DNA from 2 places in the Desulfovibrio sp. SGI.230 genome. Region 1 is predicted to be linked to the other one. Evidence: riboswitches for the same ligand, from Rfam matches in the RefSeq annotation. Region 1 holds a riboswitch; the other holds the start of a gene.
The links. Region 1 has a riboswitch for cobalamin ahead of ACQRAG_RS09570 (sirohydrochlorin cobaltochelatase). Riboswitches for the same ligand answer to the same signal wherever they lie in the genome.
Positions count from the first base shown of each region.

Region 1 (3,861 bases):
AGGACAGCGTGATGGTGCCTTCCATTTCGTTCTTGCGAACGACGTAGACATCCACACGGTCGCCCACGCTGACGGTCATGTTGCCGGCGGCGTCACGGAACTCGCTGGCCGGGATCTGGCCTTCGGACTTGAAGTTCACGTCCACCAGAACATTGTCGTCATCCACGCGAACGATCTCGCCCTTGGTGATAGAGCCTTCTTCGAGGTCGCCGAAGTCGGGATTGAGATAGTTTTCAAGGGCGCTTTCGAAACTCATTTCGTTTTCGTGCCCGGTTTCCTTGTCTGCCATGCTTGACATGCCTCCAAACATAATTTGTCCCCTGTACGGGGGTGAAAGAAAGTAGCAAAAGGAAAGGCAAAGCACAAGGCGAAAATGGCCCGGACACGTGTCAGGGCACGCGGAACGGCCCTTTCCACGCCATGGACGGCGAACGGAACGTCGTGAAAGGACAGGGAAAAGAGCTCCCCATTCCTGACAATGGTTCCTGAAAAGAAAAAGGAAGGCGCGGCACCGCAAGGCTGCCGTCCTGCAGAGCCTGGACGGCAAGGGCTCCGCCTCCCGCCTGCCATGGCTGCATAGGCCCATCGCCGCCCGCCCTTGCGATGACCGGAAAAACGCAAAGCGGGCACACCGTCCGGCGACGGCATGCCCGCATCATGGCGATGGAAAGGATGGTCTAGTCGGCCAGCTTCACGAAGGTCAGCTCGTGCTTGTTACAGGAAAGATGCAGCAGACGGCCGCCCGGGATGGCCGCGAAGGCCCGCGCCGTCTCGTGGTCGGTCTGGGCCTGGAACTTGAGCGTGCAGACCACGTTGCGGCAGGCATCGGCCGCCAGCCATTCCTGCACGGTCTCCAGCAGGCGGTCGGGGTAGCAGATCATGTCCGAGAACAGCCAGTCCACCTGGCCCACATGGCGCGGCTCAAGGCCGAAGCCGCTGCCCAGGCAGTGGTTGACGCCGGGCATGGCCGCCACCTGGGGCGCCAGCTCGGCCTTGTCCACGCTGAACACGCGGCAGCCCAGCCGCCCCAGCACCCAGGTCCAGCCGCCCGGTGCGGCGCCCAGGTCGATGCACAGTTCCCCCGGCGCGGGCGTGCGCCCGGTCAGGGTGAAGACTTCCCACAGCTTGAGGTAGGCGCGGCCCGGCGGGTCCTCGCGGTTCTCCACGAACTGCACTTCCCCGTCGGCAAAGGGCGAGGTGGTGCACGGCGAGGCCAGCATCAGGTCTTTTTCCCACAGGGTGAAGGCCCCCAGCGGTGCGGACGGGGCGGGCGTGCCGAAGTGCAGGGGCCGTGCCGCTACGTAGGGCAGCTGCTCCTGCATAAGGCGCAGACGCCGCACATGTCCGCCAAGGGTGGGGATGTGCGCCCGCCAGTTGCGCTGCAGGGCCGAGAGCTGCCGTGCCCCGCTGCCGATGGAGGTGATGGGGATCCAGCGCGGTTCCGTCCAGACGTTCTGGGCCCAGGCCGCGGGCTCCGTGCCTCTGGCCAGCACCAGACGGCCACGCACGGTGATGACGCGGTCCCCCAGCTCTTCCAGCAGGGGCTGCATGTAGTCACGCGCCGCCACCTGCACGCTGAAATCTTCTTTGGGCAGGGCCGAACGGGGCAGGTCGGGCCAGCGACGGGCCAGGAGCACCTGCTCCTGCTGCCGGGCCTCGCGCCGCTGTTCCCGGCGCTCCTGCCGCCAGCGGGGCAGGGCATGGGCCTCCCCGGCGGCATGTTCCGGCTGTTCCGCCTTCTTGCCCCAGCCCGTTTTGGCCCGGGCGGGAGCCTGCGCTGCCGGCTCCCCGGAAACACGACGCCCGGAACGGCGGGACGGGCCTTGCCTGTCCGCGCCCTGCTCCGGGCTGGCCTTGCCCCCGCTGCGACGGCGGGGCGCTGAACGTTTTTTCTCTTCCCTGTCGGCTTCCTGCGGGGCCTGCTCCTCATGGAGGGCGCCACGACGGGGCGCGGGAAATGATCGACTGTGCGTACTCATGTGATCAGCATAGCCCAAAGCCCGGACAAGGCCAAGCGTCCGCCAGCCTCCTTCGGCGACGGGGATGGCCCGAGCGGCGAAAAAAAGCAGGGCCGTCCTCCCCTCGCGGACCAGCGCCGCCCGTGACGCAACGGCCGGACAAAAGGAGCCTTCCCCCCGCATCTCCCGGACAGCGCAGGCTTTTACTTTTCCGCCCGGCTTGACTTTTGTGCCCCAAACCGTTTCTGATGGCGCATCCATGCGGGGAATTCCGTGCAAATCGGAAACAGTCGCGCTGCGGTAAGAGGGTACGGAGCTTCTTTGGCGACACGCCACGACAGCCAGCCGTCACGGTGAAGGCGAAGCAAAGGCCCGGAGGCATGCCTCCCCATTCCCTCAAGTCCGAATACCCGCTCCATCCCTAACCTTTCAACGCGTCATTGAGGAGGTTCCATGCGTCGCATCCCCACAACATCCCTGCGCTCCACGCTGCTGGCCCTGCTGCTCACCCTCTGCCTGGCCCTGCCTGCCCTGGCGGCCCAGAAGGAAGGCCTGCTGCTGGTGGCCTTCGGCACCAGCGTGCCCGAGGCCCAGCCCGCCCTGACCGCCATCGACAAGGAATTCAAGGCCGCCTTCCCCCACAGCCCCGTGATCTGGGCCTATACCTCCAGCATCATCCGGGCCAAGCTGGAAAAGAAGGGCGTGCACATCGGTGACGTGGCCGCCGGTCTGGAAGAGCTGGCCCGGCAAAAGGTGGACGTGGTGCGCGTCCAGTCCCTGCATGTGGTGGCCGGGGAGGAATTCAGCGAGATGGAGCGCCTGCTCGTCAGCTGGCTGGTCCGCCATCCCGACAGTTTCAAGGCCGTCTATCTGGGCCGCCCGCTGCTGGAATCCCGGCAGGATGCCGAAGATGTCTGCCGCGCCGTCCTCGGCGCCACCGAAGGCAAGCGCAAGTCCGGCGAGCTGCTGGCCCTCATGGGCCACGGCCAGAGCCACGGCCGGGGCGACATGATCATCGAAGGCATGCGCGCCACCCTGGCCGATGCCGACAACCTGGCCGTGCTGGCCACGGTGGAAGGCTCGCACGGTTTCGACCAGGTGCTTGCCGCCATCAAGACCAGCCGCGCGTCCGTCATCTGGCTCCAGCCCTTCATGGTGGTAGCCGGGGACCATGCCCGCAACGACCTGGCCGGTGACGAGTCCGATTCCTGGGCCTCGCAGATCCGCGCCCTGGGCCTCACCCCCCGCCCCGTACTCACCGGTCTGGGCGAGCTGCCCGGCGTGCGCGCCGTCTTCGTGCGCCATGCCCGCGACAGCCAGGACGATCTGCTGAAGCAGTAAGACAAGATGCTGCCAAGGGGAGACGGGGCCCCTTTTGGAAAAGGGTCTCCCTTCTCCCCTTGGAACCCCTCTTCCCCCCTAAAACTTTTTCTCCGGTCCGGCCGGATGGTCCCCGTCGCTGTCTGAGAGGGCAAGGCATTCGGCACAGGACAGGCAGCCCGCAGCCCCGCCAGCCAGACGGTCGCAGACGCGAGGATCATAGATTCAGCCAATAGAAAAGGACGCCACGCATGGCGTCCTTTTCTATTGGCTTTTTTAGGTGCCCCACACTGGGCGACCGTTTATCGAAGTTCCTGGCCGTTCCCTTCCCATGAAAAAACAATCATATCTCCCCGGCCCGCTTACTGTCCCCTTCTTCCGCGCGCCCTGGGGACGGACGCACGAAGAAAGCCCGCCGTGGTCAGGCGGACCGTCACTGATCAGAACAAAAGTTTTTGGGAGGGATGGGGGGAGCTTGAGGGGGGAAGGGGCGACCTTTTTTCAAAAAGGGCCCCTTCCCCCCTCAAAAAACAACCACCGCCCTAGCGCAGGTCGGTGACGCGCTTGGACTTGCTGAAGGTAC
Region 1 is NZ_JBNPKS010000012.1:50,957-54,817, forward strand. It holds gene ACQRAG_RS09560 (30S ribosomal protein S1) at 1-289, opposite strand, end outside; gene ACQRAG_RS09565 (SAM-dependent methyltransferase) at 678-1,550, opposite strand; cobalamin riboswitch at 2,193-2,390, shown strand; gene ACQRAG_RS09570 (sirohydrochlorin cobaltochelatase) at 2,412-3,299, shown strand; gene ACQRAG_RS09575 (phenylacetate--CoA ligase) at 3,821-3,861, opposite strand, start outside.

Region 2 (3,861 bases), on a different contig from region 1:
CTGGACGTGCGCACCATCATCATGCCGCACGGCGCCTCGACCCTGCCCAAGCTGGCGGTCTAGCGACCACAGGCTGGCGTGGGCACCTTCGGGTACCCGCGCCGGTTGAAACCGGGGCCCCGCCGGATGCGCGGTCCGTACGCGGGCTGTGTTATCCGGCAGGGGCGTCTGGCAGGGGACCCGCTTCCCGGAGGAGAGCCCTTTTTTTATGCGGAAAAGGGGGCTCCGGCAGGGCGGCAAGTTGTGAAAAACGACGCAGGCGGAGTGGTCTGCGGATTCAAAAATCCCGCCAGCCCAGAATTGGCGCGGACTTTGGCAAATTGCCTGTCTTGGCGCAGACTTGTGATTTTTTACAATTATTTCAAAGTGTTGTAAAATACTTACAAAAACTCTGTGTTGACAGTTGGGGCACCTTTTGCCATCTTGAGCGGGCAGAAGCGCTGCTACGAGCTTCATCGGGAATCCCGTGAGATCCGGGAGCGGACCCGCCGCCGTAAGTCGCAGAACCTGCTCCCCCCGTGTGCCACTGGCAACCGCCGGGAAGGCCGGGAGCAGGGTGACGAGCCGGAAGACCTGCTTCTGCCGCTTGTCCATGGGGACAGCCTCACGGCAACGGGTTTTTGCCGCTGGGAAGGGACGTCATGACACTCTGTCGACGGGCGTCCGTATCTTTTTTCCACCTTTTTTTCGCGATTTTTCAGGGCCTGAGACCTCCCCTACAGGGAGGGTCTTTTGTGTTGACCCTAAAACGGGTCAGGAAAACAAATATCTTTGGATCTGGAGCAGGAAAACATGCTTGCGAGCATCATCAAGCGGGACGGGACCGAGGTCGCCTTTGATTCCGTCAAGATTCTCAATGCCATTACCAAGGCCAACAAGGCGTCCGGCGAGGACATGTCCCCCACGGATCTCCTGTTCGTCACCGAAAAGGTCTGCCGCAAGCTCGAAGCCCAGAACCTCCGCCATGTGGAAGAGATCCAGGACGTGGTGGAAGAGACCCTGATCCAGTACGATTACGCCAAGACCGCCAAGGCCTACATCCTGTACCGCGCCGAGCACACCAAGCGCCGCAACGCGGAATCGTACCTGATGGAGATCTACAAGACCCTGACCTACGCGCCCGCCATCGAAGAAGACATCAAGCGCGAGAACGCCAACATCGACGGCGATACGGCCATGGGCACCATGCTCAAGTACGGTTCCGAAGGGGCCAAGTATTTCACCGACAACTATGTCCTGCCCAAGGACGCCTCGGCCGCGCACATCAACGGTGACATCCATATCCATGACAAGGATTTCTACATGCTCACCGAGACCTGTTGCCAGATCGACCTGATCCCGCTGTTCCGCAACGGGTTCTCCACCGGTCACGGCCATCTGCGCGAGCCCAATTCCATCGAGAGCTATTCCGCCCTGGCCTGTATCGCCATCCAGGCCAACCAGAACGAGATGCACGGCGGCCAGAGCGTGCCGCACTTCGATTACGCCATGGCCGGCGGCGTGGCCAAGACCTTCCGCAAGGAATACCGCCATGCCTTCACCGCCTTCGTGCGCATCAGGACCGGCATGGATGCCGCCCAGGCCGAGGAATTCAGCCAGCAGATCCTGCTGCCCGTGATGCCCGCCATCCGCATGGCCGATGTGGACGAACTGGGCAAGCGCATGGAAGGCCTGGTGGCCGAGAACGAGCGCGATCTGGTGCGTGCCGCCCATGCCTACGCCGCCGAGGAAGCCCTGCGCATCACCGACCGCCGCACCTACCAGGCCATGGAAGCCTTCGTGCACAACCTGAATACCATGAATTCCCGCGCCGGTGCGCAGGTGCCCTTCAGCTCCGTCAACTACGGCACCGACACCTCCGCCGAGGGCCGCATGGTGGTGCGCAACCTGCTGCTGGCCACCCAGGCCGGTCTGGGCAGCGGCGAGACCTCCATCTTCCCGGTGCAGATCTTCAAGGTCAAGGAAGGCGTCAACTACAACGAAGGCGACCCCAACTACGACCTGTTCAAGATGGCCATCAAGACCTCGGCCATGCGTCTGTTCCCCAATTTCAGCTTCCTGGATGCGCCGTTCAACCTGCAGTACTACAAGCCCGGTGACTACAACAGCGAAGTGGCCTACATGGGTTGCCGCACCCGCGTGCTGGGCAACGTGTACGACCCCGACCGCCAGGTGACCTGCGGCCGCGGCAACCTCAGCTTCACGTCCATCAACCTGCCCCGTCTGGGCATCGAGGCCAAGGGCGATCTGGACCGCTTCTTCCAGCTGCTGGACGATCAGATCGACCTGGTGTTCCGTCAGTTGCTGCACCGCTTCGACATCCAGTGCTCCAAGAAGGTGCGCAACTATCCCTTCCTGATGGGCAACGGCATCTGGCTGGATTCCGAAAAGCTGGACTGGGACGAGAGCGTGGCCGAAGTGCTCAAGCACGGCACCCTGACCGTGGGCTTCATCGGTCTGGCCGAGACCCTGGTGGCCCTGACCGGCAAGCATCACGGCGAGAGCGAAGAGTCCCAGAAGCTGGGCCTGCGCATCGTGGAACACATGCGCAAGCGCTGCGATGACGAAGCCGTCAAGACGCATCTCAACTTTACCCTGATCGCTACGCCTGCCGAAGGTCTGAGCGGCCGCTTCGTGGCCCTGGACCGCAAGAAGTACGGCGTCATCAAGGGAGTTACGGACCGGGAGTACTACACCAACTCCTTCCACGTGCCCGTGTATTTCCCCATCAAGGCCTTCCGCAAGATCGAGCTGGAAGCGCCCTACCACAGCTTCACCAATGCCGGTCATATCACCTATGTGGAGCTGGACGGCGATACCTGCAAGAACCTGGAAGCCTTTGAGACCATCATCCGTTTCATGCACGACAAGGGTGTGGGCTACGGATCCATCAACCATCCGCTGGACCGCGACCCTGTGTGCGGCTATGTGGGCGTCATCAACGGCCAGTGCCCCCGCTGCGGGCGCAAGGAGGGCGAGGCCGTGAGTCAGGAAACGCTCAAGATGCTGCGCCGCAAGTATCCGCACATGCCCAACTGCTGCCGTTAGTTTCCGTCACTTTTTACCCCAAGAGGAGGAGCCTGGACCATGCTGATGAAATCTGAACTGACCGAGACCAAAGCCGAAGTGAAAATGGTGGGCGAAGGCGTGGCTTTTGAACGCGTGCGCCGCATCACCGGCTATCTGGTGGGGACGCTTGACCGTTTCAACAACGCCAAGCGTGCCGAAGAACGCGACCGCGTCAAGCATGCCTAGGCTCCGCATCAGCGGTATTGTGGAAGAGTCCATCGTAGACGGTCCCGGACTGCGCTACGTGGTCTTCACCCAGGGCTGTCCCCATCATTGCCCGGGCTGCCACAATCCGCAGACCCATGACTTCGACGGCGGAGAGTTCCGGGATACGGACGACATCCTGCGTCAGTTCATGGAAAACCCCCTGTTGTCGGGCATCACGTTCTCCGGCGGGGAGCCTTTCGTCCAGGCCGAGCCCCTGTGCCACCTGGCCGATGCCGTGCACGCCGCCGGCAAGAACGTCTACGCCTACAGCGGTTACACCTGCGAGGAACTCTACAGCCTTGCCCAAAAGATCCCGGCCGTGGGCCGGTTGCTGGACAAGGTGGACGTGCTGGTGGACGGTCCCTATGTGGAAGCCCTGCGCGATCTGGAGCTGGATTTCCGCGGCAGCTCCAACCAGCGTGTCCTGGACAGGGCCGCCATCGAAGCCCTGCGCCCCGTGGAGGCGTGATTTTTACCGGGGTTTCAGCTGGGGGAAGGAAGGGGCGTTTTTTGTAAAAACTGCCCCTTCCTTCCCCCAGGCCCCCATCCAACCCCGAAAAAACTTTTTTCAGGTCTGCATGCCGG
Region 2 is NZ_JBNPKS010000009.1:95,475-99,335, reverse strand. It holds gene larA (nickel-dependent lactate racemase) at 1-63, shown strand, start outside; cobalamin riboswitch at 419-595, shown strand; gene ACQRAG_RS08575 (anaerobic ribonucleoside triphosphate reductase) at 793-3,048, shown strand; gene nrdD (anaerobic ribonucleoside-triphosphate reductase) at 3,088-3,255, shown strand; gene nrdG (anaerobic ribonucleoside-triphosphate reductase activating protein) at 3,248-3,745, shown strand.
Region 2: linked by a shared signal. The riboswitch ahead of ACQRAG_RS08575 (anaerobic ribonucleoside triphosphate reductase) and the one ahead of ACQRAG_RS09570 (sirohydrochlorin cobaltochelatase) in region 1 are both predicted to bind cobalamin.